Regions from separate parts of the Agreia sp. Leaf244 genome, predicted to be linked through region 1. Evidence: predicted binding sites of a transcription regulator. Region 1 holds the regulator's gene; each other region holds the start of a gene.
The links. Region 1 encodes HrcA, which represses chaperone genes, less so after heat shock. Its sites were predicted from a motif close to TTNGCACTCGNNNNNNNCGAGTGCNAA; they were not measured.

Region 1 (9,583 bases):
CGGCATCGGGGTGCACGTGCAGCTGGTCGAGCGCGTAGGTCGCGAGCCTCAGGATCGCCGTCTCATCGACTTCGATCGCGGACTCGTTGTTGATCTCGATCGTCATCGCTGCTTCTTATACCTTTGGTCTCGCTCGGAGGCGCCGATCTTCTCGCCGGCCTTCCGTGCCATCTGGATCTGGTCGTACTTCGTGTAGGCGTCGACGATCTGACCCACGAGGGTGTGTCGGACGACGTCGGCGCTCGTCATGGTGGCGAAATGAATGTCGTCGATGTCGCCGAGCACCCGGGTGACGAGCTGCAACCCGCTCGTTCCGACCGGGAGGTCGACCTGGGTGATGTCGCCGGTGATCACCATGCGCGACCCGAACCCGAGTCGCGTGAGGAACATCTTCATCTGCTCGGGGCTCGTGTTCTGAGCCTCGTCGAGCACGATGAACGAGTCGTTCAGCGTTCGGCCGCGCATGTAGGCGAGGGGGGCGACCTCGATCGTGCCGGCGGCCAGAAGCTTCGGAACGACCTCGGGATCGAGCATCTCGTTCAGGGCGTCGTAGAGAGGGCGCAGGTAGGGATCGATCTTGTCTGTGAGCGTTCCGGGCAGGTAGCCGAGGCGCTCCCCCGCCTCGACGGCCGGCCGCGTGAGGATGATGCGGTTGACCTCTTTGCGCTGCAGGGCCTGAACGGCCTTGGCCATGGCCAGGTACGTCTTGCCCGTGCCGGCCGGGCCGATGCCGAAGACGATGGTGTTGAGGTCGATCGCGTCGACGTATGCCTTCTGGCCGGCGGTCTTGGGCCGGATGCTCTTGCCCCGCGTCGAGAGGATGGCCTGGCCGAGCAGGTCGACAGGGCTCGCGGTCTTGTCGGCGTCGAGGATCGCTGCGCTCGACGTGACTTCGGTGGAGGTCAAATCTTGTCCGTTCTTGATCATCACGAGGAGTTCGTCGACGAGGCGTCGGGCCGATTCGACCTCGTCTGCGTCATCGCCGGTGAGGGTGACCTCATTGCCGCGCACATGCACGTCGACGCCCGGATACTGCTTCTCGATCGTCGACAGGAGTCGGTCTTGCGGACCGAGCAGGCGCACCATGGCGATGCCGTCGATGAAGAGTCTGGCCTCGCCCGGTGTGGAATTCTCAGCCGTCGGCAAGGGAGTCCTCTCCGAGCCCGCCCGCGAGAACGTGCGCGTGCACGTGGAACACGGTCTGGCCCGCTGCCTCACCGGTGTTGAAGACCAGCCTGAACTCGCCGCCCGCGCGCTCGTCGGCGATGCGGGATGCGAGTGCCACGACCTCTGCGAGCAGGGCCGGGTCGCCCTCGGCCAGTTCGACGACGTTGCGGTACGCCTCGGTCTTCGGAACCACGAGAACGTGCACGGGCGCCTTGGGGGCGATGTCTTCGAAGGCGATCACGGTGTCGGTCTCGGCCACGATGGTGGCAGGGATCTCGCGCGCGACGATGCGCGAGAAGATCGAAGGCGAGTCGGCTGTGGGTGACATGCCTCTATCTTAAGAGCGCGAAGCCCGCCGTCGCGGGTGCCGACCGGCACGTTCGCTCTCGGCACAGTCCACCCGCAGGCCGGTCACCAGCGCTTCAGTCTCACGTTGAGCACGGCGAGCGCGGATGGGCCGGCCGTGGAGGTGCGCAGGATCTCGCCGCCGAGGCGCACCCGGATGGCGCCCTGGCGCTCGAAGAGGTCGAGCTCGTGGGGGGCGATGCCGCCTTCGGGACCGACCACGAGAACGAGGATGCGCGCATCCGGCGGCAGCACGACCTCGGACAGGCGCGCCTCGGCCGTGGGATCGAGCACGAGAACTGTGGCGTCCTCGGCCAGCCGGGCGAGCTGCTTGGTGGTCATGTGCTGCTCGACGGACGGCACCCACGACCGGATCGACTGTTTCGCCGCCTCGCGCACGATCGCGCCCCAGCGCTCCATGCCCTTGGCGATCTTCGCGCCGGACCACTTCGAGATCGAGCGCTCCGCGGCCCAGGGTATGACTCCGGAGACGCCGAGTTCGGTCGCGGCCTGCACGGCGAGCTCGTCTCGATCGCCCTTGGCGAGCGCCTGGGCGAGCCAGACCTCGGGAACCGGAGCCTCCTCACGGGCCGCCGACTCGACCCGGATCTCGAGCGCTCCCGCCTCGACGGCCGTGATCGGGCCACGAACCACGAGCCCGGCGCCGTCTCCGATCGAGATGACCTCTCCGACGCGGAGACGATTCACGGTCACGGCATGCCGCGCCTCCGGACCCGCCAGCGCCACGCCGTCGCCGACCGCGTGCGGCACGGCAGCCAGGTCGGAGCGGAGGAAGAGCGAACTCATGCTCAGACGTTGAGGAAGCGGTCGCGCAGCTTGGCGAACAGACCCTGCTGGAAGTGCCCGAGGTTGGGAGCCGGGTACTTGTGGGCCTGGGCGAGCTGCTTCATGAGCTCCTTCTGCTTGTGATCGAGCTTGGTCGGTGTGGTGACCTGCACGCCGATCTTCAGGTCTCCCCTGCCCTGCCCGCGCAGATGCGTTATGCCGCGGCCCTTGACCGTGATGATCTCAGCGCTCTGGATGCCGGGCTTGATCTCCACCTCGATGTCGCCGTCGAGCGCCGTGACCGTCGACGTGGTGCCGAGCACCGCATCCCACATGAACACCTCGAGCGTGCAGAGGATGTCGTCGCCGTTGCGGCTGAAGACATCGTGGTGGCGCACCTTCATCTCGAGGTACAGGTCGCCGTTCGGGCCGCCCGCCGGGCCGACCTCTCCCTGGCCGATGAGCTGCAGCCGCAGACCCGTGTCGACGCCGGCGGGGATGTCGACGGGAATCGACCGCCGGGCGCGCACGCGACCCTGGCCCTGGCAGGTGACGCAGGGCGCGGGGATGACGGTGCCGTAGCCGCGGCAGGTTCCGCAGGGTGCGCTCGTCATGACGTTGCCGAGCAGCGAGCGCACTGCCCGCTGGATCTGGCCGCTGCCGCCGCAGATGTCGCAGGTGACGGGAGACGTGCCGGGCTGGCAGCACGACCCGTTGCAGGTCTCGCAGACCACGGCCGTATCGACCTCGAGGTCGCGGTGCGTTCCGAAGATGACCTCGCCGAGGTCGATCTCGACCCGGAGCAGCGCGTCCTGGCCGCGTTCCTCACGGGACTTCGGACCCCGCGAGCCGCCCTGTGCTCCGAAGAAGGTCTCGAAGATGTCACCGAAGCCGCCGAAACCGCCGGCGCCGCCCGGGAAGCCCTGCTGGGGGCCGCGGTCGTAGTCGCGCCGCTGGCCGGGGTCGCTGAGCACGTCGTAGGCGTGGGTGACCGCCTTGAACTTCTCCTCAGCATCCGGCGCCGAGTTGACGTCGGGGTGCAGCTCTCGGGCAAGCCGTCGATAGGCCTTCTTGATCTCTTCGGGCGTGGCGCTCTTGTCCACACCCAGCACGTCGTAATGGTCAGCCACGCGGGCGTCTCCTTATGATTCGGGATTCGCTGGCCGTGGGACGGCAGCGTTCTGTCGGATCGGGTCGTCGCCGGATCGGCGCGAGAAAGTACAGGATCAACTCTCCCCGAGTGCTCGGGAGAGATATCGGGCCACCGCGCGCACCGCGGCGATGTTGCTCGAGTAGTCCATTCGTGTCGGGCCGAGCACACCGAGGTGGGCGAGCGATCCGCCCTGCGCGCTGTACCCGCTCGCCAGGATGGACGTCTCGCCCAGCCCGAACGGAGCGTTCTCACGGCCGATGCTCACGGATACGCCGCGCTGGTCGGCCTCGAGCTCGCTGAACAGCCGAAGCAGCACGACCTGCTCCTCGACCGCTTCGAGCACGGGCAGGATGCTTCCGTGGAAGTCGTTCTCGGTGCGCACGAGGTTGGATGCCCCGGCGATCACGAGCTTGTCGTGTCGCGTGGCCGCCACATGCTCGGCGATCGCCGCGACGATGACCCGCACCACGGGCATCCGGGACGCGGCGAACATACCGGGGATGTCTGCGAGCCGGGCCGCCGCCTCGACGACGCCGACGCCCGCGAGCGCCGTGTTGAGCTTGGCCCGGATCTCGCCGATGAAGTCGACGTCGACCTCGCCGGGCACATCGACGACCCGCTGGTCAACGTGGCCGGAGTCGGTGATCACGACGAGAAGCAGCTTCTGCGGGGCGAGGGCCACCACCTCGAGATGACGGAAACGGGCCTGCTGCAGCGACGGGTACTGCACCATGGCGACCTGCCGGGTGAGCTGGGAGAGGAGGCGCACGGTGCGCGCCAGCACGTCGTCGAGGTCGGCGGACTCGCCGAGGAACGTCTCGATGGCCTGCCGCTGAGCCGGGGTGAGCGGTTTCAGATCGGCGAGGTGGTCGACGAAGAGCCGGTATCCCTTGTCGGTGGGGATACGGCCCGACGAGGTGTGCGGGGCGGTGATCAGCTCTTCTTCTTCGAGGAGGGCCATGTCATTGCGGATGGTCGCGGCCGAGACGCCGAAGGAGTGCCGGTCGACGATCGACTTCGACCCGACAGGCTCGCGTGAGGCCACATAATCTTGCACGATGACGCGGAGCACTTCGAGGCTGCGGTCCGAGACCATGTCGTCACCTCTCTCTCGTCTGCACATCGATCACCCGCACAGGCCCGCGAACGATTGGCACTCCGAGATCCTGAGTGCCAATTATATCTCGCCCACAGAGCATGGGGATCATTGCCCGCCGAACCCGTTCCGCAGTATCTTGTGCTGAAGCCCACATCCAGTGACGAAAGGCCGCGACTCATGTCCGATCCCAACTCGACGCCGCAGAACAATCCGGGCTCGGGCGAGCCGACACCTCCCCCGTACACCCCACCGGCAGGGCAGGTGCCGCCTGACTTCGGAACACCGGCCGGCGGCTCCGTTCCACCGCAGTACGGTTCGCCGTCCGCAGGCCAGACGCCGCCTCCCGGCTACACGCCGCAGCCGGCCGCGGCGCCGGGCGCACCGCTGAGCCAGTCCGACGACAAGCTGTGGGCCTCGCTTGCGCACTTCGGTGGCGTGCTGAGCTTCATCCCTCCCCTCATCATCTGGCTGGTCTTCAAAGACCGTGGCCCCCTGGTCAACCAGGAGGGCAAGGAGTCGCTCAACTACCAGATCACGATCGCGATCGCGTGGGTGGCATATTCCATCGTCGCCGTGATCCTCGGCTTCATTCCTATCCTCGGTGGCATCATCGTGACTCTCCTCTGGCTCGCCGTGCTGGCCGCCCAGGTGGTCTTCCCCATCATCGGCGGCGTCAAGGTCAACGGTGGCGGCACGTACCGGTACCCGTTCGCCATCCGACTCATCAAGTAATCCCCCGTCAAGTAATCCCCCATCACATAGCCCGTTCAGCACTGAGCGCCGGTCGACACCTCGTGTCGGCCGGCGCTTCTTGGTTTAATGGGTGACATGACTGCAGCCCCGCCTCCGTTCGAGACCGCATACCAGCCCCAGCCGCCGATGACGCCGCAGGATCAGCGCCTCTGGTCGACGCTCATCCACCTAGGAGGAATCCTGTTCGGATTCCTGCCCGCGCTCGTGGGATACCTCGTGTTGAAGAGCCGGGGCGAGTTCATCCGGCAGCACACCCTCGAGGAGTTGAACTTCCAGATCTCCCTGGCCATCTACATGGCGGCCCTCGTGCTCATCGGCATTCCCACGTTCTTCATCGGCACGATCCTCGCCGTGCCGCTGGGAATCGCTGCGATCATCTTCATGATCATCGCCGCCGTCAAGTCGAACGCGGGCGAGTTCTACCGCTACCCGCTGATCTTCCGCTTCGTCAAGTAGCCGTCTCGCCGGCTCGCTAATCGGTGAGTCGGCGCACGACGGCGTCGGCGAGCAGCCGACCGCGCAGCGTCAGCACCACGGTGCCCGCGATCGCGGAGCGCCCGTCGATGAGGCCGTCGGCGATCAGGCCGGCGACCTCTCGTCTCGGCTCCGCCGCGAGCGAGTCCACGCGCAGGCCTTCCCGGATGCGCGTGAGGAGCAGGACGCGCTCGGTCTCGCGCGTCGCGGCATCCAGTGTCTCTCGGCCGGCGGCCGGCGAGTGGCCCGCGGCGATGCGCTCGGCGTAGGCGGCCGGATGCTTGACGTTCCACCACCGGGTGTCGCCGACGTAGCTATGGGCACCGGGGCCAACGCCCCACCAGTCGTGCCCCAGCCAGTACGCGAGGTTGTGCCGCGATACGAAGCTCTCGTCTGCGGCCCAGTTGCTGACCTCGTACCAGGAGTATCCGGCCGCGGCGAGCATGGCGTCGGCCAGTTCGTACATGTCGGCCTCGAGGTCGTCGTCGGGCTCCTCGACCTCTCCCGACTTGATCTGCCGCGCGAGCTTCGTGCCCTGCTCGACGATGAGCGCGTAGGCCGACAGGTGATCGGGAGCCGACGCGAGGGCGCTCTCGAGCGACGTGCGCCAGTTCTCGAGCGACTCCCCCGGCGTTCCGTAGATGAGGTCGAGGCTCACCTGGAGCCCGGCCTCGCGCGCCCACTGCACGACCAGCGGAACCCGCTCGGGGTCGTGGGTGCGGTCGAGGGTGCGCAGCACGTGGGGAACGGCGGACTGCATGCCGAAGCTGACCCGGGTGAACCCCGCGTCGGCGAGGGTCTTCAGGTAGTCGGCATCGACACTGTCGGGGTTCGCCTCTGTCGTGACCTCTGCGCCCGGCTCGAGCCCCCAGGCGTCGCGCACGGAGGCGAGCATGCGAACGAGGTTCTCGGCGGGCAGCAGCGTCGGCGTGCCTCCCCCGAAGAAGACCGTCGATACGGGCCGGGCCGGCACCCCCGACTCGTCGAGAACACGACGGGCGAGCTCGACCTCGACCACGGCCTGCGACGCATAGTCGGACTGCTTGGCTCCTCGCAGCTCGGTGGCCGTGTAAGTGTTGAAGTCGCAGTAGCCGCATCGCACCCGGCAGAACGGAACGTGCAGGTACACGCCGAAGTTGCGGGAGGCCGCATCCCGTGCGGAATCCGCGGGCAGCATGCCGTCGAGGGGGGCGGGATCGCCGAGGGGAAGCGCGGCACCCATCAGAGACAGCTGATCATGCGGAGGGTGCTCACGCTGCGCGTCCGGGAAGAAGAGCCCGCAGATAGCGTTTCGTCATCAGTCGCTGCTGGCGACGGAGCAGTGGCGATACCGCCCGGTAGAACGGCGTGCTGCCCCTGGAGAAGGCGCGAACCGTGAACCAGACCGAGTCGTCGGGCTCGTGGGTGACGACGAAGCTCTCCTCGCCCTCCTCCGGATGCCCGGGGAGGGTTCCGTAGGCGAAGCCCGCCTCGTTCGGCTCGTCGATCACGAGCACCACGCGCACGGGTGCCGTGACCTGGCGGCCGTAGGCCCGGATGCGCAGGTCGGCCGTGACCCCGGCCGAGATCTGCGGCGTGCCGTCTTCGGAGTAGGTGAGCTCGGGGTTGACGTCGCGCGGGGCGAGCGGCGTGCCGTCGGCGTCGTAGACGAGTCCGGCGTAGTCGGTGTCGCTGGGCGTGGGCAACTCGATGTTCGACACCACGATGCCGCTGTTCTTCTGCACGCCCCAGGCGAGCAGGGTGGCCGCAGCGGCCTCGAAGCGGTCGCGACCGGAGCCGATGCGGATGCTGTCCTCGGCCGGCCTGTACCCCTTGGGCGGATAGAACATGAGGTCGGCGGCCTGCGAGGCGCCGACGGCCGCGTAGGTGAGGGACTCGCCGGTGTGGGTGGAGCGCTGTGCCATCGGCTACTTCTTGTCTTTCTTCGTCTCCGTGTCGCCGGAGAGCGCGGCGATGAAGGCACCCTGCGGCACCTCGACGCGGCCGACCATCTTCATGCGCTTCTTGCCCTCTTTCTGCTTCTCGAGGAGCTTGCGCTTGCGACTGATGTCACCGCCGTAGCACTTGGCGAGAACGTCTTTGCGCATGGCCCTGATCGACTCGCGGGCGATGATGCGGGCGCCGATGGCCGCCTGGATGGGCACCTCGAACTGCTGGCGCGGGATGAGCTTGCGCAGGCGCTCGGTCATGAGGGCGCCGTAGGCCTGGGCCTTGTCGCGGTGCACGATCGCGCTGAACGCGTCGACCTGCTCGCCCTGCAGCAGGATGTCGACCTTCACCAGGTCGGCCTCCTGGTCTCCGACGGGCTCGTAGTCGAGCGAGGCATAGCCCGCGGTCTTGGACTTGAGGCTGTCGAAGAAGTCGAAGACGATCTCGGCGAGCGGCATGGTGTAGCGGATCTCGACGCGGTCCTCGCCGAGGAACTCCATGCCCAGGAGAGTGCCGCGACGGCTCTGGCAGAGCTCCATGATGACGCCGACGTAGTCTTTGGGCGCCAGGATGGCGGCCTTGACGATCGGCTCCTGCACGCTGGTGATCTTGCCCGACGGGAATTCGCTCGGGTTGGTGACGGTGACGGTCTTCTTGTCTTCGGTGGTCACCTCGTAGATGACGCTCGGAGCCGTGGCGATGAGGTCGAGCCCGAACTCGCGCTCGAGCCGCTCGTTGATGATCTCGAGGTGCAGCAGGCCGAGGAAGCCGCAGCGGAAGCCGAAGCCGAGCGCCACGGAGGTCTCGGGCTCGTACACCAGCGACGCGTCGCTGAGCTTCAGCTTGTCGAGGGCTTCACGCAGCGCCGGGTAGTCGGTTCCGTCGATGGGATACAGACCCGAGAAGACCATCGGCAGGGGCTCGGTGTATCCGGGCAGCGCCTCGGTGGCGGGCTTGGCGTGCGTGGTGACCGTGTCGCCCACCTTCGACTGGCGAACGTCTTTCACACCCGTGATCAGGTATCCGACCTCGCCGACGCCGAGACCCTTGCTGGGAGTGGGCTCGGGCGAGGAGACGCCGATCTCGAGAATCTCGTGCGTGGCCCGCGTCGACATCATCTGGATCTTCTCGCGCGGCGACAGCTTGCCGTCGATCATGCGCACGTAGGTGACGACGCCGCGGTAGGAGTCGTACACCGAGTCGAAGATCATGGCGCGAGCCGCGGCATCCGGATCGCCCTGGGGCGCGGGAACGAGGGCCGTCAGACGGTCGAGCAGTTCGGGCACGCCCACGCCGGTCTTGCCCGAGACGCGCAGCACGTCTTCGGGCTTGCCTCCGATCAGGCTCGCCAGTTCTTGGGCGTATTTATCGGGGTCTGCAGCGGGCAGATCGATCTTGTTGAGCACCGGGATGATCGTGAGGTCGTTGTCGAGCGCGAGGTAGAGGTTCGCCAGCGTCTGCGCCTCGATGCCCTGCGCGGCATCGACGAGCAGGAGGGCGCCCTCGCACGCAGCGAGCGATCGAGACACCTCGTAGGTGAAGTCGACGTGGCCCGGGGTGTCGATCATGTTCAGCGCGTAAGTCTGGCCGTCGAGCGACCAGGGCATGCGCACGGCCTGGCTCTTGATGGTGATGCCGCGCTCGCGCTCGATGTCCATGCGGTCGAGGTACTGGGCGCGCATGTCTCTGTCGCTCACCACACCGGTGATCTGCAGCATACGGTCGGCCAACGTGGACTTGCCGTGGTCGATGTGGGCGATGATGCAGAAATTGCGAATGAACGCGGGGTCGGTGGATGCCGGCTCCAGGGCCTTCGTAGCTAGCGGGCTCACACGTTCCTCTTGTGTCGTACGGCAGGTAAGCGCCCATTCTCTCAC
Region 2 (9,583 bases), on a different contig from region 1:
TCCTCCGTGGTCTCCTTGATGGCGATGACGTGCCCGCTGAGGTGGGCGAAGCGCACGAGGTGGCGGGAGAGACCCTTCGGCAGCGCGGCGATGTACTGGTCTTCCCACTCGCCGAGGGGCACGTCCCAGGGCAGATCGAGCAGGGCGGGATCGGTGATGGCCGAAGTGATGTTGAGGGAACCCCTCATTGCTGCTCCTTGCTGGTGAGCCGGGTCGGCTTTCGTCGTCGACGAGCCGGGCGTGAACGAACCTGGTGGGACAAGCCTAGGCACAGACAAGTCATGGGCACAGACAAGTCATGGGCACACACAAGTCGAGCCCGCCGCCCGAGCACCGAGCCGTGGGGCCGATGCATCAAGCGACGAGCTCGACTGGTGTGTTTGTCAGGTACTAGCTGGAGACGACAGCCTTGTTGCCGAGACGCTCGCCCGACTCGGTGTCGAACACGTGAACGTGGCCGGGAGCCGCGGTCAGGTACACCGTGTCGCCGAGCGACGGGTGCGAGCGGCCGTCGACGCGGGTGACGATGTCGGTGCGCTTGCCTTCGATCTCGGAGTGTCCGTAGAGGTAGCCGTCGGCGCCGAGCTCTTCGACGAGGTCGACCTCGACTGCGAGGCCCTGGCCCTGGGTGGTCGACACGACGATGTCCTCGGGGCGCACGCCCACGGTGACGCTCTTCGCGGTGGCCTGCGACAGCGTCTCGCGGTCGACGGGAACGACCGACGAACCGAAGGCGATGCCGCCGTCGACGATGTCGGCGTGGAACAGGTTCATCGCGGGGCTGCCGATGAAGCCGGCGACGAAGACGTTGTTCGGCTTCTCGTAGAGGTCGCGCGGGGTTCCGACCTGCTGCAGCAGACCGTCTTTCAGCACGGCGATGCGGTCACCCATGGTGAGGGCCTCGGTCTGGTCGTGCGTGACGTAGACCGTGGTGACACCGAGGCGACGCTGGAGCGACGCGATCTGGGTGCGCGTCTGAACGCGGAGCTTGGCGTCGAGGTTCGACAGCGGCTCGTCCATGAGGAACACCTGGGGCTGGCGCACGATGGCGCGGCCCATGGCGACGCGCTGGCGCTGGCCGCCGGAGAGTGCCTTGGGCTTGCGGCTGAGGTAGGGCTCGAGGTCGAGGAGCTTGGCGGCCTCGAGAACGCGGGTGGCGCGGTCTTCTTTGCCGACGCCCGCGATCTTGAGTGCGAAGCCCATGTTCTCGGCGACGGTCATGTGCGGGTAGAGCGCGTAGTTCTGGAAGACCATGGCGATGTCGCGGTCTTTCGGGGGCACGTCGGTGACGTCGCGGTCGCCGATGAGGATGCGACCTTCGTTGACCTCTTCGAGGCCGGCGAGCATGCGCAGCGTGGTGGACTTTCCGCAACCGGAGGGACCGACGAGTACGAGGAACTCGCCGTCGGCGACCTCGAGGTCGATCTTGTCGACCGAGGCGCGAGTGGCACCCGGGTAGATGCGGGTAGCTTTGTCAAAAGTGACAGATGCCATGGGTGTTGATCTCCTTCACCGGCAGGTACGTGCCGGACGATCCGTTGTGATGGATTGAACTGGACCGTCGACGGTGGCGGTCCATCGTCCAGTATGTCATGGTTCAGGGCCCCCGAATGAGGCACCTTGACTTCCTGTTTGGAGATTTCCCAGTCAAGCCCTCTACGCTGGGGTTTCCGGCCAGATTCGGCCCGGTCGCATTTTCTTCTCTCTCACCCGGAGTTCTACACGTATGTCTTATGGCTCAGCCGGAGATGGTCGCCTCTCTAAGAACGACCGACGCGAAGCAGCCCGCGAAAAGGCCAAGGCCCTTCGTGAGCAGCAGCGAAAGAAAGACCTTCGAAACCGCATCTTCCTCTTCGGAGGCCTCGGCGTCGTGGTCATCGCGATCGGTGTCGCGGTCACGCTGATCATCGTCAGCGCGATCAAGCCCGCCGGTCCCGGCCCCCAGAACATGGCCAGCGACGGCCTCACCGTGAGCCAGGGATTCGTCGCCACGACCACGCCCTCGCAGGCAGCGGACGCCGAACCGACGGCGCCGACCCCCGACTACTCGACCGGTGTCGTCGACATCCAGGTCTACGTCGACTACCTGTGCCCCTTCTGCGGCCAGTTCGAGGCGACGAACTCCGAGCAGATCGGCCAGTGGATCGAATCCGGCGCCGCAACCCTCACCACGCACCCGCTCGCCATCCTCGACCGCGGATCCCTCGGAACGAAGTACTCGACCCGGTCGGCGAACGCCGCGGCGTGCGTCGCCAACTACTCGCCCGACAGCTTCTACGACTTCAGCGCCCTGCTCTTCAAGAACCAGCCGGCAGAGAATACCGAGGGTCTCGACAACGCCGCGCTCAAGGGCTATGTCACAGACGCCAAGGCAGACAAGGTGTCGCAAATCGAGAAGTGCATCGACGACACCCAGTTCAAAGACTGGGTGAGCGCCTCGACGGCCCGCGCACTCAAGGGTCCGCTGCCGAACACCGACGTCGAGAAGGTCGAGGGCACGCCCACCGTCCTGGTCAACGGCCAGCAGTACTCCGGGTCGCTCACCGACGCCGACGCGTTCTCCGCGTTCGTCCTCCAGGTCGCCAGCGAGGCGTACTCCACCGCGACGCCCACCCCGACGCCCGAGCCGACCGTCGCGCAGTAGCGCGTCGTCTGGAACGCCTCATTCGGGCCGCGGCTCGTGGCTAGAATGAGGTGTTCCACCTGCCGGCGTGGCGCAATTGGTAGCGCACCGCTCTTGTAAAGCGGGGGTTACGGGTTCAAGTCCCGTCGCCGGCCCCACTCCTGAGAAGCCCGTCGGATCCATCGAGATCCGACGGGCTTCTCGCGTAAGCGATCGCGCCGAATCGACTCTCTTCTCATAGGAAGAGGTATTAGCCGTGTCGTTCTATAGATTGCGCCGCGAGAGCCGGTCGGTGACGGTGCGCGTCGTTGTCGTGGCCGCCATCCTCGCCATTCTCGTGGGGGCGGGCGTCGCCGTCGCGGTCATGTCGATGTCTGCCGACGCTCAGCACGGCCAGTCGACTCCGAGGCCCACGCCCAGCGTCGAGCCAGTCGAGGCCGTCGAGGTCGTCGTCCCCGTCGACCCGCAGTTGGCCGCGGCGCGGACCGAGGCCGCGACCACGGTCGAGCGAGTGCTTCCCCTCGCCAACAATGCCGCGGGCCTGGCATCTGCCGACTCCATCGCCGCGCTGCAGCGCGACGTGGCCGGCCTCGACACCGCATCGAGGGTCGGCTCGCAGCCCGATCTGGATGCGGCGGGATCCGCGGTGCAGGCGTCCCTCGCCGCGTTCGGCACGAGCGCGGCCGAGACCTGCGAGGCCCAGCTCGCGGCCGGCGCCGGTGGCGCCCCGTGGGCGGCCGAGGCCACCGACCCGTGCGCTGCGGTGAGAGGCGCGCTGGATGCGAGTGCCGATGTCGTTCCTGCGCTCACCGAGCTCGAGGCCGTCGGCGCCCCGTCGGTGTCGTAGCTCAGGCCCGAGAGGCGCTGCGGCGGTCGACGCCGAGTGAGACGAGCAGGATGGCCACGCCCACGATCGACAGGCCGATTCCCACCCAGGCAGGCGCGATGTATCCGAAGCCCGCCGCGATGACGACGCCGCCCAGGAACGCGCCGAGTGAGTTGCCGAGGTTGAGGGCCGAGTGATTGAGGGCTGCGGCGATCGACTGTGAATCGTGCGCGACATCCATCAGCCTGGCCTGGATGGTGGGTGACGCCGCCGACACGAACGCGCCGATGAAGAAGATCGAGATGAACAGCCCAGGAGCGCTGGCGGCGGTGAGGCCGAATGCGAGGCAGGCCAGGCCGATGCCCGGCATGAAGATGAGCAGCGACCGCGCCACAGACTTGTCTGCGGCCCAGCCACCGATGAAGTTTCCGATGGTCATGCCCACACCGAAGGTCACGAGTACGAGCGGCACGACCGCTGCGCCGAGTCCCGTCACGTCGGTGACCACCGGCGCGATGTAGCTGTAGACGGCGAACATTCCGCCGAAGCCGATCGACGCCATGGCCAGGGTGAGCCAGATCTGCGGGCGGGAGAAGGCCTTGAGCTCGTTGCGGATCGTGCTCTCGGGGTTGCCGGCCTGGAACGGCACGGTCGCGATGATCGAGACCAGGGTGGCGGCGAAGATCACGGTCACGAGCCAGAACGCGCTGCGCCATCCGAAGTGTTGGCCGAGATAGGTGCCCACGGGAACGCCGACCACGTTCGCGATCGTGAGGCCCGACAGCACGAACGCGACGCCGCGGGCGCGTTTTCCGGGGCCCATCAGGGTGGCGGCGACCAGAGAGGCGATGCCGAAGTAGGCGCCGTGCGGAAGGCCCGAGACAAAGCGGGCCGCGAGCACCCAGCCGAACGAGGGCAGGATCGCCGTGGCGAGGTTGCCGATCACGAAGCAGGCGACGAGAACCGTGAGCAGGCGTTTGCGCGGCCAGCGGGCGGCGGCCGCGGCGATGGTCGGAGCTCCGACGACGACACCGAGCGCGTACGCCGAGATCAGGTGGCCCGCCGTGGCGTTGGCGTCGGCCGAATTCGCGGCGTACAGCCCGGGCAGCAGGTCTTGAGCGATGTTCGGCAGCAGACCCATCGAGACGAACTCGGTGACCCCGATTCCGAAGCCGCCCAGGGCCAGGGCGAGCAATGCCATCCACCGGCGGGAGGGGGAGTAGCGCAGGTGCCCGACGGGCTGTGCGTCGTCTGCTCGGCCGGGCGGATTCTGCGCCGACACCTGTGGCCCTGTTGCGGGCGAGGTCACTCCGAGATCTGTCACAAGAGTTCGATACTAGCCCGCAGAAGACCGGGCGTCGAATCGATTCGAGCGGCGTGCCGTCAGAGCGACGAGAGATGCCGTCGCGGGTCGACCCGGGAGCGGCGCGACGTGCGTGGTCGCTCGGGGTATCGACCGACGTAGATCCACCCGAGCATCTGCTCGCCGGGCTCCAGGCGATGCGCGAGTCGCACGGCGTCGCTGCGGGTGTGGATGCCGGTGCGCCACATCGCGCCGTAGCCGCGCTCGTGCAGCAGCAGGTTGAGCGAATGGGCCACACCGGATGCGACGGCCTCCTGCTCCCAGTACGGCACCTTGAAGCTGGGCCGGGGCGACACGATCACCGCGAGCAGCAGGGGTGCGCGGTAGGCCTTGCGGATGCTCTTGTCTGCGTCACGACCCTCCAGTCCCGCGGCAGCGGCGAGGCTCTCGCCGACGATGCGCCGGGAATCCCCGCGGATCTCGAGGATGCGCCAGGGCGTCATGCCCGAGTGGTCGGCGACCTGCCCGGCGGCGTCGATGAGCTCGAGGAGCTCGTCGTGGCTCGGCGCCTCGTCGGTGACCTTCGAACTCGAGCGGCGCTCGTGCATCGCCTCGAAGACGGATGCCACGCCCTTACTCTGCCGGGTCGAACTCGAGCGAGATCGAGTTCATGCAGTACCGGTCGCCGGTGGGCGTCTGGGGAGCGTCGTCGAAGACGTGGCCCAGGTGGGAGCCGCACGCGGCGCATCGCACCTCTGTGCGCACCATGCCGAGCGTGGAGTCGGTGATCAGCTCGACGGCATCGGTCGACGACGGATCGTAGAAGCTCGGCCAGCCGCAGTGCGAGTCGAACTTCGTGGCGCTGCGGAAGAGTTCCGCGCTGCAGGCCTTGCACCGGTAGATGCCTTCACGGCCCTCGTCGAGCAGCTCGCCGGTCCACGGGCGCTCCGTCGCCGCCTGGCGCAGCACGGCGTACTCGTCGGCCGACAGCTCCGCCCGCCAGTCCTCATCGCTCTTCTGAACGTCGTAACTCATCGACAGGACACTCCTTATCCGCCCCACGATCGCGGCTCCGCGATCGACCAGGGCTTCTTCCATCATCACAGTAAACTTGGCCCCCGTGCCCCTCGAAACCGTACCCACGATCGTGCAGAAGAGCTGGAGCGAGCTGACCACGGAGGAGCTCTACGAGATCCTCAAGCTGCGCACCGACGTGTTCTACGTGGAGCAGAAGGTCGACGAGAGCGAGCTCGACCGCCGCGACAGAGAGCGCACGACCGATCACCTGTGGATCGCGGGGGAGAACGGCGACGTGGCGGCCTATCTCCGTGTGCTTCGCGACGAGGTCGCCGAATACGAAGATGCGCATCGACTGCCGGGCCGCGTCGTCGTCGGCCCCGCATACCGGGGAAGGGGGCTCGCGCAGCTACTCCTGGCGAGGGTCGTCGAGCTCTACGGCTCCGAACCTCTGCTTCTTCATTCGCAGAGCTACATCACCAGCCTCTACGCCCCGTTCGGATTCGTCGCCGTGGGCGACGAGTTCATGGAGGCGGGCATCGCCCACCGCACCATGTACCGCGCCGGTCGCTAGGCATCGCGGCATGCCCGCCTCATTCGGCTGATCCAGAGCATGCGGCCCATAGGATGTTGACGATCGGGGGGCCGGACGGCTCCCGGGCACGAAGTGGAGGCCATGTGGGAGCCGCGAAAGATCTCGACGAGCAACGCACGGGCGACGGCGGAGCGCCGGCCCTCGGTGCTCGCGACATCGCGATCCTGGCTTTCGAGCGCACCTGGTGGAAGCACGCCGGCGTCAAGGAGCAGGCCATTCGTGACGAATTCGGTCTCTCGGCCGCCCGCTACTATCAACTGCTGGGCGCGCTCATCGATTCGCCCTCCGCCCTCGCCCACGACCCCATGCTCATCAAGAGACTGCACCGAGTGCGGGATGCCAGGACGGACGCGCGATCAGTGCGCCTCACGTCCCTCGACGACTAGGACCCAGACCACACCATGGCCAAGCCTGAATCCGACCGCTTCGACACCATCCCGGCAGACCTTCACCGCACGGGTGCCCACCGGGGCCCGCGCCGCAAGGGCCGCGGCTGGATCGCGTTCGCCTGGGCTGCTCTCGCGACCGGAGTCATCGTCGCCGGAGGTGTGGTGGGCCTCGCCATCATCAACGACAACATCCAGTTCGGCGGCATTCTGGGCGGAACGACGGCCTCGACGCCCACCCCGACGCCCACTCCGACACCGACCATCACTCCCATCGTCGATGGGGCCGCCAGCGTCACCATCCTGAACGGCACAGAGACCGTGGGCCTGGCCGCCAGCGTCGGCGACGCCATGCGCGAGGCCGGATGGGCGGGCGTCGGCTCCACCGCCAACGCGAGTGCCACCGACTTCAAGACGACCACGGTCTACTACGTCGATCCTGCGAACGAAGCGGCCGCACTCGGCCTCGCCGACTCCCTGTTCGCCAAGGCCACCGCCGACGCGACGGCGAACGGTGTCACGCTGTCGATCACCTCCGTGCGGGTCGAGCCGTCCGACCAGTTCCAGGGAGCGCAGCTCACCGTCGTGCTCGGTGCCGACTTCGTCGAACCGTCTGCAGACGGCACGACCGACGAGCCCGTCCAGTAGGGCGGGCGGAGGTCGCATTGCGGCCACATATTTCGGTGATGTTTCCGTCGTGTTGAGATGCGGAAACGGATGCCCCGTTTTGCCGGGATCGCCCGCAATCCGGCGAATGCGCTGATTAGTATCGGCCTTGGTCACCCGTGTTTCCTCGGGTGTCCTGACGACACACATTCGGCAATGGGAGTAACAATGGCGAACGGAACCGTGAAGTGGTTCAACGCTGAGAAGGGCTACGGCTTCATCACGGTCGACGAGGGAGGACAGGACGTGTTCGTCCACTACTCGGCGATCGAGATGGGCGGCTACAAGGTGCTCGAAGAGGGCCAGCAGGTCGTCTTCGAAGTGGGCACCGGAGCGAAGGGGCCGCAGGCCGAAGCCGTTCGGCTCGCCTGACCCCTGACGCACTCGACCGCATCGCACCCGCGATGCCCGACACACTGAACGCCGTCCGCGAACGCGGGCGGCGTTCGCTGTTGCGGCTTGCACTCGCCTGCCCTGAGTGCCAATATTGTCTTAGCACTCTCTCCAATGGAGTGCTAATTCTTTGATTGTCTCCGGGAGGGACAGAAACACTTATGGCAAAGATCATTGCTTTCGATGAAGAGGCCCGTCGCGGCCTCGAGCGCGGCCTGAACATTCTCGCCGACGCAGTCAAGGTCACGCTCGGCCCGCGCGGTCGCAACGTCGTCCTCGAGAAGAAGTGGGGCGCTCCCACCATCACGAACGACGGTGTGTCGATCGCGAAGGAGATCGAGCTCGACGACCCGTACGAGAAGATCGGTGCAGAGCTCGTCAAAGAGGTCGCCAAGAAGACCGATGACGTCGCCGGAGACGGTACGACCACCGCAACCGTGCTCGCCCAGGCGCTCGTTCGCGAAGGCCTGCGCAACGTCGCGGCCGGCGCCGACCCGATCACCCTCAAGCGCGGCATCGAGAAGGCCGTCGCCGCAGTGACCGCCGAGCTCATCGCCAACGCGAAGGAGATCGAGACCAAGGAAGAGATCGCCGCGACCGCGTCCATCTCCGCCGGTGACCCCGAGATCGGCGCGCTGATCGCCGAGGCCATCGACAAGGTCGGCAAAGAGGGCGTCGTCACCGTCGAGGAGTCGAACACCTTCGGCACCGAGCTCGAGCTCACCGAGGGCATGCGCTTCGACAAGGGTTACCTGTCGCAGTACTTCGTCACCGACCCCGACCGCCAGGAAGCCGTCTTCGAAGACCCCTACATCCTGATCGTCAACAGCAAGGTCTCGAACATCAAGGACCTGCTGCCGATCGTCGACAAGGTCATCCAGAGCGGCAAGCAGTTGCTGATCATCGCCGAAGACGTCGACGGCGAGGCCCTGGCCACGCTGGTCGTCAACAAGATCCGCGGCATCTTCAAGTCTGTGGCCGTCAAGGCTCCCGGCTTCGGAGACCGTCGCAAGGCGCAGCTGCAGGACATCGCGATCCTCACGGGTGGACAGGTCATCTCGGAAGAGGTCGGCCTCAAGCTCGAGAACGTGACGCTCGACCTGCTGGGCAAGGCCCGCAAGGTCGTCATCACGAAGGACGAGACCACGATCGTCGAGGGTGCCGGCGACGCCGACGCCATCGCTGGTCGCGTGCAGCAGATCCGCAACGAGATCGAGAACACCGACAGCGACTACGACCGTGAGAAGCTCCAGGAGCGTCTCGCCAAGCTCGCCGGTGGCGTCGCCGTCATCAAGGCCGGCGCGGCAACGGAGGTCGAGCTCAAGGAGCGCAAGCACCGCATCGAAGACGCCGTGCGCAACGCCAAGGCAGCCGTCGAAGAGGGCATCGTCGCCGGTGGTGGCGTCGCCCTCATCCAGGCCGGCAAGACCGCTTTCGAGAAGCTCTCGCTCACGGGCGACGAGGCGACCGGTGCGAACATCGTCAAGGTGGCCATCGACGCCCCGCTGAAGCAGATCGCTCAGAACGCGGGCCTCGAGCCCGGTGTTGTGGCCGAGAAGGTTCGCAACCTGCCCGTCGGACACGGCCTCAACGCCGCGACCGGCGAGTACGTCGACATGCTGGCCGCCGGCATCAACGACCCGGTGAAGGTCACGCGCTCCGCGCTGGTCAACGCCGCGTCGATCGCCGGTCTGTTCCTCACCACCTCGGTGGTCGTCGCAGACAAGCCCGAGAAGGTTGCGGCCCCGGCCGGCGACCCCACGGGTGGCATGGA
Region 3 (9,583 bases), on a different contig from region 1:
TCGGCATCATCGGCCCGAACGGGGCGGGCAAGTCCACGCTGCTGAAGGCCATCTTCGGCCTCGTGAACATCCGGAGCGGCACCGTCGAGCTGAATGGCGAGGACATCACGGGCCTGAAGGCCGACAAGCTGGTGTCGAAAGGCGTGGGCTTCGTGCCGCAGAACAACAACGTCTTTCCCTCGCTCACTATCGAGGAGAACCTCGAGATGGGCATGTACCAGAAGCCGAAGCTCTTCAAGACGCGACTGGCCTTCGTCGAGGATCTCTTCCCCGAACTGTCGAAGCGCCTCAAGCAGCGCGCCGGCTCGCTCTCCGGTGGAGAACGGCAGATGGTGGCCATGTCTCGAGCCCTGATGATGGACCCGAGCATGCTGCTCCTCGACGAGCCGAGTGCCGGCCTCTCCCCCATGCGCCAGGACGAGACGTTCGTGAACGTGCAGCGCATCAACCGCGCCGGCGTCTCGATCATGATCGTCGAGCAGAACGCCCGGCGCGCTCTGCAGATCTGCGACCGCGGGTACGTGCTCGACCAGGGCAAGGACGCTTACGAGGGCCCAGGGCGTGACCTCATGAACGATCCCAAGGTCATCGAGCTCTACCTCGGAACCCTCGCCACGACGAACGAGGTCACCACCTCGACGCCCACGGTGGGCGGCTGATCCGTCGCTCACGCTGAGGCCCGGCACCCGCGCCCCACGAATCGCCCCCACGGGCGTCGTCGCGGCCGGGTGCCGGGCCTTTCCGCGTGACAGGCACCTTGTCCCGTTCGACGCGCTCCTCGAGGGCCGTGCCGGCTGACCCGGGCTCACCGGTCACATCCTGCACTAGCGAACTCCCGACGCCCGTTGCCTCTTGCCTCTCGAAACTCCGAGCTCGTCCTTCTCGCCGCCCCTCGATCGGCGGAGGGCTGTGCGCCTCTGTGATCGGCGCAGAGGTGCGGCCGACATCAGGGCAGCGCGGTCAGGGTTTCGGGCGCCCTGAAGGGTCGGCCCTCGGCGGAGGTGCTCTCATCTGTCCCGCGTTGGTCGAGTAGGCCGCCCTTCGACAAGCTCAGGGAACGACGCGGCCATACTTCCCGCGGCGGTCGGGAAGGCCTCCCTTCGACAAGCTCAGGGAACGGTGCCTCTGTTCTCGTGCCCCCTGCGTTGGTCGAGTGGGCCTCCCTTCGACAGGCTCAGGGAACGGGGCGGCTGTTCTCGTCTCCCCTTGAGTTGGTCGAGTAGGCGGCTTGCGGCCGTATCAAGACCCATGGTCGGGTTAGAAGGGGCAGTCGTCGAGGTCCTCCTCGTCCGTGATCGTCGTCGCGGCTCCCGCAGCGGCTGCCGCTGCGGCTTTGATGAGAGCTCGTGGTGCGGGCCGCATCCGGCCTTGTGGGTGGACTGTGTAGATGTGGCCAGCGGGTGACGTGGCCGTCAGGGTGTCGTCTCCGTTCTGGACGAACTGCCACCTCGTGTGATGCTTCACCCGATGATGCCCCGCACTCAGCGGTGCCAGATTCTCTGGGATGGTGCCTCCGCCGTAGGCGTGGTCCTCAGTGTGGTCCATGTCCGCCTGCTCCGACGGAACCGTGCACCCCGGAAACACGCATTCCGGGTGGACGAGTCGGGCGTGATCGATCATCGTCGCGGTCGGTCGGTAGTCCCGCGGGTCGGTGGCCAGGATCCGTCCCGTGATGGGGTCGGTGAGGATGCGCCGCCAGGACGTGGCATCGGCCGTCAACTGGGCGGCTGTGGCCGGGTCGATGGGACCGTAGCCGCGAAGGATCGCTGCCTCCTCGCCCACGCCGAGGAGTGTCATCGCAGGGACCATCACGTGGATCCGACCTCGAATACCGCGGGTGGCTCCGGGGATCGAAGGTTCTCCGTTGAGGAGGAGGTCGGTGAGGACATCGACCTTGAGGTGCCCCATGCTGCGCGGGTCACCTGCAGTTTTGAGTCCCGCAGCCAATCGGGCGGCGCGGTCTGCGATCGCGTGGATCTCCGGCGCCAGGGCCAACAGGGTGAGTTGGGCCATGCCGTCCACTGCCGGATCCACATAGATGCGCCGCGTCCCGGCTGCCTTCTCTGCTCGTACGATCGCGGTGGCGGGTTGGGCGAGTTCCACCTCGTGACGAGCCTTCTTCTCGAGCTGCTTAGGGTTCACCTCCGTAGCGAGCACTACCAGGCGGGAGTCGTACGTGGCGAGGGCGTCGCCGTCGAGGCCGTCGGCGTGTTTCGCTATAACCTCGGCGTGCTCCCACGACACGACCCCGGCAGCGACTGCGGCCAGGGTTGCGGGGAGCCGGTCAACGAGGGCTGTGCTGGTGTCGACGAGAACGGCGGTTCGGTACTCGGTACGGCGGGTCAGCAGGGCGAGCTCGGTGAGGAGTTCGACCCGTTCGACCCGGGCGGTGGACCAGATCGGTCCTGCGGTGGACGTATCGACCGGGGCCCGGCGATGCAGGTGCCGCTGGGCTTCGGTGACGCGTCTGGCCCTGACTGCGGATAGGCGGGCTATCTGCGTGTCGAGGGCGGCGACCTCATCGAGCGCGACCACGTACGGGTCGGCCGAGAGGGGCGGGCTTTCGAATGTCATGGGACAAGTCAAACAGTGACCACCGACACTCGGTAGAAACCGGCATTCGATACTTGACCAGCGGAAACGGCTGTGGATAGGTGTCGGGAAAGGTGGGCTGTGGAGGAGAGGACGTGGCCTGGTGGGGGTGCCCTTCGACAAGCTCAGGGAACGGTGATCCTGAGGCTCCATCAACGGCTTCAGGCACGACGAAGGGGCCCGGTCCGAAGACCGAGCCCCTCTTCTCTAACAGGTCAGAGAATTAGTCGAGCTTGCCGAAGACCTGCTCCTCGAAGGAGGTCTTGTTGCCCGTGTCGTACTTGTAGATCGACACGTAGGCCTCGGTCGGGTCACCGTTCTTGTCGAAGGTGATCGGGCCGGAGATGCCGTCGTAGTCGACGTCTTCACCGTCGGCGATGAGCTTCGCGCAGTCGGTGAACGACTCGCACTTGGTTCCGCCTTCAGAGACAGACTGCAGGTTCTCCTTGATGGTCGCTCCATCGGTGTCGCCACCCTGGAGGGAGGCGAGGGCCAGCAGCGTGGTCGCGTCGTAGGACTCGGCCGCATAGCTGAAGACGGTCAGCGGGTCGCTGCCCTGGTCCTTGACGAGCGCCTGGAGCTTCTCCTGGAACTCGGCCTTGGCCTCGACACCGGGGTTGGTGAACTGGGCGCCAGCGATGTCGACGTTCGTGTCTTTATCGGTGATGACGCCGTAGTTTCCGTCGGCTCCGTAGAGCTTCGAGAAGTCGAAGCCCTTCGCGGCGAGCTGCTCGGCGATGGTCTTGATCTCGTCGAACGAGATGACGACCAGGGCGTCGGGGTCGGTCGCGAGAACGCTGGTGAGTGCCGAGTTGAAGTCGGTGGAGGCGGGCTCGAAGGTCTCTTCCGCTCCGACCGTGGCTCCGCCGTCTTCGAGGGCCTTCTTGATGTTCTCTTCGAGGCCGGTGCCGTAGGCATCGTTCATGTAGAGGATCGAAACGTTGGTCTTGCCGTCCTTGATGATCTTGTTTCCGAGGATGCGACCCTGCAGAACATCGGAGGGGGCGGTGCGCCAGTAGTATCCGTCGTCTTCGTACGACGTGAAGTCGGGCGAGGTGTTGGCGGGCGAGATCTGGATGACGCCGGCCTGGGTGACCTGGTCGATGAACGTCTTCGAGACACCCGAGGACGCGGCACCGATGATGGCGGAGACGCCATCGGCGACGAGCGAGGTCGCCGACTGCGAGGCAATGTCGGTCGTGGTGTCGCCCGAGTCCTTCTGGGTCACGTCAACAGTGATGCCGGCCTTGGCATCGTTGATGTCCTTGACGGCCAGGTCGACGCCCGCGATCTCGGGCGGGCCGAGCACGGCGAGCGTACCGGTCTGAGGAAGGATCGTGCCGATCTTGAGGGACAGGTCACCGGAGTCGCTGCCGCTGTCGGTCGAGCCGCTCGAGCAGCCGACGAGAACGAGCGCGCTGATTCCCAGAATGGCCGCGCCACCCAGGGTGGTCTTCAGCGACCGGGAACCGGTCTTGGCGAATACGCCCATGATGCTCCTTGAATGTGATTGTTTTGTGGTGCACGGCATAACGAAGTTGGCCGTGCTGTAAAGCTAACGGCCCAAAGTCGCACCGACAATACATTCCTGTTACGGGCGTGTAACGCGACCCAATCGTTACCTTTCGTCCCGTCAGACGGGCTCAGCGACAGGCATCCGGCCCGCTCTCGACGTTCTGATCATGTCGACGGTGAGCACGACCAGAGCGAGCCAGACCAGACCGAAGCCGAGCCATCTCTCGAGCGGCATGGGCTCGCCCATGATGAACACCCCGAAGAGGAACTGGAGGATCGGGGCCACGTACTGGATGAAGCCCATATAGATGAGCGGCAGTCGCTTCGCCGCGGACGCGAACAGCAGCAGCGGAACCGCCGTGATGACTCCCGCACCGATCATGAGGGCGACGTGGGCGGCGCCGGAGGATCCGAAAGCGAGGCCCGGTGCGGTCGAGGCCACGACGATGGCCTGCACCGCCGCCACGGGAAGGAGCCAGAGGGTCTCGAGGGTGAGGCCTGACACCGCATCGACCGAGCGACCGACACGCTTCTTCACGAAGCCGTAGAGCCCGAAGGAGAACGCCAGGATCAGGGCGATCCACGGAACGGAACCGAAGCCGACGGTCAGCACTCCGACGGCGATCACGCTGATTCCGAGCGCCACCCACTGGGCGATGCGGAGTCGCTCGCCCAGAATCACGACGCCGAGCAGAATGGTGACGATGGGGTTGATGAAGTAGCCGAGGGCCGTCTCCACCACATGCCCGGTCGTCGCGCCGATCACATAGGTCTGCCAGTTCACGTAGATCAGCACGCCTGCGAGGCCCATCGTGAACAGCAGCCGTGGCTGGCGAACGATCGCCAGGAACGCCGGCCAGGCGCGAGTCACGGTGATGATCAGGGCACAGAAGATCAGGGAGAAGAAGATGCGCACGGCCACGATCTCGAACGGACCGGAGGGAAGCAGCAGCAGGAAGTAGGCGGGGAGAAAACCCCACATCGTGTAGGCGCCTACGGCGTAGAGGATGCCCGACCGCGAGGGCTGCTCGTCGGTCTGCGGGGCTGAGGCGTAAGGGGCGGCGGCGGGGCGGGACACTCAACGAATGCTACCTCCGGCGCGCCGTTGCGGGCCGCGGCCGCAAACGAAAAAGACCCGGATGGCAGAGCCACCCGGGTCTTTGTCTGTTTAGCGACGTTGCGCTAACACATGTCGTCGGTCAGCGAACGACCACGGCGAGCACGTCGCGAGCCGACAGCACGAGCAGGTCTTCTCCGCCGTACTTGACCTCGGTTCCGCCGTACTTGGAGTAGATGACCTTGTCGCCCACGGCGACGTCGATCGGAACGCGGTTGCCGTTGTCGTCGACGCGACCGGGGCCCACGGCCACGACCTCGCCTTCCTGGGGCTTCTCTTTGGCAGTGTCAGGGATGACCAGGCCCGAAGCGGTGGTCTGCTCCGCCTCGACCTGGCGGATGACGATGCGATCCTCGAGCGGCTTGATGGAGACCGACACGGTTGACCTCTTCTTTCTTCACGTCTGATTAGCACACTCACACCGAGAGTGCTAAGACGAGTTTAGGGGGTGCACTGGCACTCGGTCAATCCGAGTGCCAACCGGCCACGGCGCGCCGTGGCCCCAAGACTGACGTCTAGGCTGACGGGGTGAACAGGCTCAACGAATGAACAAGGACGAGCTCGGCCTAGTGATGACGTCGACGGCCCTGCGCCTCCTCGACTCCCTGCCGCCGTACAGCGATTCCACCGACATCGTGAAGACCGTCGCCGCACTGCGCCGCGACGGGCACCCGGCAGATCTTGTGTCTGCGGTGCTCACCCAGTCCCGTCTGCGGGCGAAAGCTACGGCCAAGTTCGGGGAGTTCGCATCGCGCATGCTGTTCACCGAGGCGGGTCTCGAGCAGGCCACACGCCTGCGGGTCGCCGCGCTCCATGCCGGCCGATACCAGAGTGCCGGCATCCGGAGCGTGGCAGACCTGGGGTGCGGCATCGGCGCCGATGCGCTGGCCTTCGCCGCGCTCGATCTCGAGGTGCAGGCCGTTGAACTCGACGAGGTGACCGCGGCGATCGCCTCGTACAACCTGGCTCCGTTCACGAACGTGACGGTGAGCCTCGGCGATGCCGCCCAACACGACCTTGCCTCGGTCGAGTCCGTCTACCTCGACCCGGCCCGACGCACCGCGGGGCATGCGGATACCCGGCGCCTGCCCGACCCGCGCGACTACTCCCCCTCGCTCGACTTCGCTTTCGGCGTGGCTCGCACGCTGCCCACGGGCATCAAGCTCGGCCCCGGGTTCGACCGATCGCTCATCCCCGACGACGCCGAGGCACAGTGGATCTCGGTCGACGGCCAGCTCGTGGAGAACAGTCTGTGGTTCGGCTCGCTCGCGCGGCCCGGCATCGCCCGCAGCGCCCTCGTGCTGCGCGGCGGAGCCAGCGCCGAGCTGGTCTCAGACGCCGACAGCCCCGACGCCGAGACGGGCGAACTCGGAACATACCTGTACGAACCGGACGGCTCCGTCATCCGCGCACGCCTGATCGGCGATCTGGCCCGGTCGCTGGGTGCCCGCATGCTTTCCGAGCAGATCGCGTACCTCTCCTCCGACGACCTGGTGTCGTCGCCGTTCGCGACGGCGTTCCGCGTCGTCGACACCCTTCCCAGCGACGAATCGAAGCTGAAGAAGGAGCTGCGGCGGCGAGGCATCGGCCGACTCGAGATCAAGAAGCGCGGGGTCGACGTCGACCCGGCCGTTCTGCGTCGACGGCTGTCGCTGTCGGGCGACGGCGAGGCGACCCTGGTGCTGACGCGCGTGGCCGGTCGGCACACGGCCATCCTCGCCGAGCGCGTCTGACCCTGCGCCCGCGCTGATACCCGCTGCACTGACACCCGCCGCACCGACACCCCCGCACAAAACGAAGTGCCCCTCATCGAAAGACGAGGGGCACTTCACATACGACGTGCGGGTCAGTACGACTCGTAGCCGCTCGACGACCCGACGGCCACGACGAAGATGATGATCCCGATGACCCACAGGAGGGTCAGCGCGATACCGGCGAAGCCCGTGATGATCGCGGTGAGCCAGAAGCCCTTGGCGGCAGGCTCGCGCTTCTTGCCGAGGAAACCGAGAACGACGGCGCCCACCGAGAAGATGAAGCCGATCCCATAGAAGAACGAGAGGAAGACGCCGACGATACCGGCGATCATGCCGATGAGGCTGAGCGTCTTCGGAGCGGCGGCGACCGGCGAGTAGGGCTGGCCGTAGGGCGCGGCGCCGTTCGGGGCCTGCGCGTAGGGGTTGGCCGGAGGCGCCTGCTGGTAGCTCGGTGCTCCGTACGACGGAGTCGACTCGGCCGGCGGCGTGTACGCGGGCGGAGTGGAGGGCGCGCTCGGCGCGCCGTAGCTGGGTGCCGCGGGGGCGGACGGTGCGGTGGGAGGCAGCGGGGGGACCGACGGCGTGCCCTCGGTCGACGGGGTATTGGGATCAGTCATGTGTCCACACTACTGAAGCTCAGTGACCCACATCTACGGGACACCCCGATTCGCCGAGGCACGGCATGACCGGTGGGATCAGAACGACGTGGGCGGTGTCGGGCCCGAGTTGACGAACAGGACGAGAGCCACGAGCGCAGCGACGGACGCGACGAACCCCAGATATCCGAGAATGAGGCCGACGATGGCGAACGCCAGGCCGGACTGCCGGCGGCGGCGAACCTGGACCACGCCGATATGCCCGAGAACGATGGCGACCGGCGAGATGAGCAGAATGCCGGTGATGGCCGCGAAGAGCGCGGGCATGTTGAGCGTCTTGCGGGGCCGAGCGGATGCGAGAGGAGACGACGGCTGAGCCGTTGCCGGATCGGGCGAGTACGGCGCGAAGGCAGGCTGGCTCGACATGGAACCGAGCCTATCCGACCTGGATCTCGGTGACCGGCAGGGTCGAGTCGGCCCCGAATCCGAGGCCCGAGGGCCCGTGCCCCGCCATGATCAGCTGCGCCCCGAGTGCCGCGATCATGGCTCCGTTGTCGGTGCACAGGCTCAGGGGCGGGATGCGCAGGGCGACCCCCGCAGACGCGGCACGCGCTGCGGCGACCTCGCGGACCCGTGCGTTGGCCACGACGCCGCCGCCCAGAAGCAGTCGCGGAACCCCGTACTCGGCGCAGGCTGCGAGGGCCTTGGTGATCAACACGTCGACGACGGCCTCGCGGAAGCTCGCAGCCACGTCGGCGAGCGGAACGTCCTCCCCCGCGTCCTGCTTCTTCTCGACCCAGCGGGCGACGGCCGTCTTCAGGCCGGAGAAGGAGAAGTCATAGCGGTGGGCCTCGTGATCCTTCGGCAGACTCAGCCCGCGCGGGAATCGGATGGCCCTCGGGTCGCCGCCGACGGCCGCCCGGTCGATCTCGGGCCCGCCGGGGTAGGGCAGCCCGAGCAGGCGGGCGACCTTGTCGAACGCCTCCCCCGCGGCGTCGTCGATGGTCTCTCCGAGAAGCTCGACGTCGGACACGAGGTCGCGAACGAGAAGCAGCGACGTGTGCCCTCCCGACACGAGCAGGGCGATGGTGGGGTACTGGATCGGCGCCTCGTCGCCCGCGAGCGCGTCGGCACCCCCGTCGACCGGGGCGCGCAGAACGTCGGCGCCGACGTGGCCGACGAGGTGGTTGACGGCGTAGATCGGCTTCTCCATGGCCAGCGCCAGAGCCTTCGCCGCGCCGACTCCGACCATGAGCGCTCCTGCGAGGCCGGGCCCGCTGGTGACGGCGATCGCATCGATCTCGTCGAGGGTCACTCCGGCATCGGCCAGCGCGGTCGTGATGGCCGGCGTCATGGCCTCCAGGTGTGCGCGCGCAGCCACCTCGGGAACCACTCCCCCGTAGCGGGCGTGCTCGTCCATCGACGACGAGATCGTGTTGCTCAGCAGGGTGGTGCCCCGCACGATTCCGACACCGGTCTCGTCGCACGACGTCTCGATGCCCAGAACCAGAGGATTCTCGGTGTTCACGGTTCGATCTCCTCGACCTTGTCTGCGCCCGTCCACCGCGTCTGCGGCTGCGGAACCGCAGCCCGCATGACGATGGCGTCGACGTTGTCAGGCTGGTAGTAGCCGGCTCGCACTCCAAGGCGCTCGAAGCCCAGCGACTCGTAGAGCGCCTCGGCGTGAGGGTTGTCTGCGCGCACCTCGAGAAACACCTCTCGGGCGCCGCGACGACGGGCCTCGTTCAACAGGCTCGTCATCAGCACTCGACCGAGGCCGTTGCGACGGGCCCCAGGGGCCACGGCAATGGTCTGGATGTCGCCCTCCTTCGCCCCTCGGGGAGCCAGAAGACCGGCGTAGCCCGAGATCGTCGTGCTCGAGGGCGGGTCGGAGGCGGGCAGCGCGACGACGTAGTAGCAGTGCTCGCTCGCGAGGTCGGCCCTCATGGCGTCGGGGGTCCACGCGTCGGTCGTGAAGACGCTCGACTCGATGCGCATGATGGCGTCGA

Region 2: groL (chaperonin GroEL) is a predicted target of HrcA. The motif match lies at 7,909-7,935, and genes of this name have one in related genera.
Region 3: groES (co-chaperone GroES) is a predicted target of HrcA. The motif match lies at 5,678-5,704, and genes of this name have one in related genera.

The regions. Positions count from the first base shown of each region.
Region 1 is NZ_LMLX01000007.1:45,481-55,063, forward strand. Features, by position in the region: gene ybeY (rRNA maturation RNase YbeY) at 1-106, opposite strand, end outside; gene ASF06_RS17780 (PhoH family protein) at 103-1,086, opposite strand; gene ASF06_RS17785 (histidine triad nucleotide-binding protein) at 1,133-1,495, opposite strand; gene ASF06_RS17790 (16S rRNA (uracil(1498)-N(3))-methyltransferase) at 1,579-2,319, opposite strand; gene dnaJ (molecular chaperone DnaJ) at 2,322-3,428, opposite strand; gene hrcA (heat-inducible transcriptional repressor HrcA) at 3,525-4,547, opposite strand; gene ASF06_RS17805 (DUF4870 domain-containing protein) at 4,728-5,282, shown strand; gene ASF06_RS17810 (DUF4870 domain-containing protein) at 5,379-5,759, shown strand; gene hemW (radical SAM family heme chaperone HemW) at 5,776-6,999, opposite strand; gene ASF06_RS17820 (DUF1990 family protein) at 7,028-7,681, opposite strand; gene lepA (translation elongation factor 4) at 7,685-9,538, opposite strand.
Region 2 is NZ_LMLX01000002.1:76,815-86,397, reverse strand. Features, by position in the region: gene ASF06_RS05230 (DUF4032 domain-containing protein) at 1-188, opposite strand, end outside; gene ASF06_RS05225 (ABC transporter ATP-binding protein) at 391-1,494, opposite strand; gene ASF06_RS05220 (DsbA family protein) at 1,727-2,644, shown strand; tRNA gene ASF06_RS05215 (tRNA-Thr) at 2,706-2,781, shown strand; gene ASF06_RS05210 (hypothetical protein) at 2,880-3,470, shown strand; gene ASF06_RS05205 (MFS transporter) at 3,472-4,650, opposite strand; gene ASF06_RS05200 (nitroreductase family protein) at 4,833-5,381, opposite strand; gene msrB (peptide-methionine (R)-S-oxide reductase MsrB) at 5,386-5,787, opposite strand; gene ASF06_RS05190 (GNAT family N-acetyltransferase) at 5,873-6,343, shown strand; gene ASF06_RS05185 (DUF3263 domain-containing protein) at 6,448-6,750, shown strand; gene ASF06_RS05180 (LytR C-terminal domain-containing protein) at 6,766-7,398, shown strand; gene ASF06_RS05175 (cold-shock protein) at 7,585-7,788, shown strand; gene groL (chaperonin GroEL) at 7,971-9,583, shown strand, end outside.
Region 3 is NZ_LMLX01000002.1:184,650-194,232, forward strand. Features, by position in the region: gene ASF06_RS05710 (ABC transporter ATP-binding protein) at 1-659, shown strand, start outside; gene ASF06_RS05715 (HNH endonuclease signature motif containing protein) at 1,258-2,574, opposite strand; gene ASF06_RS05720 (ABC transporter substrate-binding protein) at 2,816-4,084, opposite strand; gene rarD (EamA family transporter RarD) at 4,226-5,185, opposite strand; gene groES (co-chaperone GroES) at 5,307-5,603, opposite strand; gene ASF06_RS05735 (THUMP-like domain-containing protein) at 5,770-6,957, shown strand; gene ASF06_RS05740 (DUF4190 domain-containing protein) at 7,071-7,595, opposite strand; gene ASF06_RS05745 (DUF4190 domain-containing protein) at 7,674-8,000, opposite strand; gene tsaD (tRNA (adenosine(37)-N6)-threonylcarbamoyltransferase complex transferase subunit TsaD) at 8,011-9,102, opposite strand; gene rimI (ribosomal protein S18-alanine N-acetyltransferase) at 9,099-9,583, opposite strand, start outside.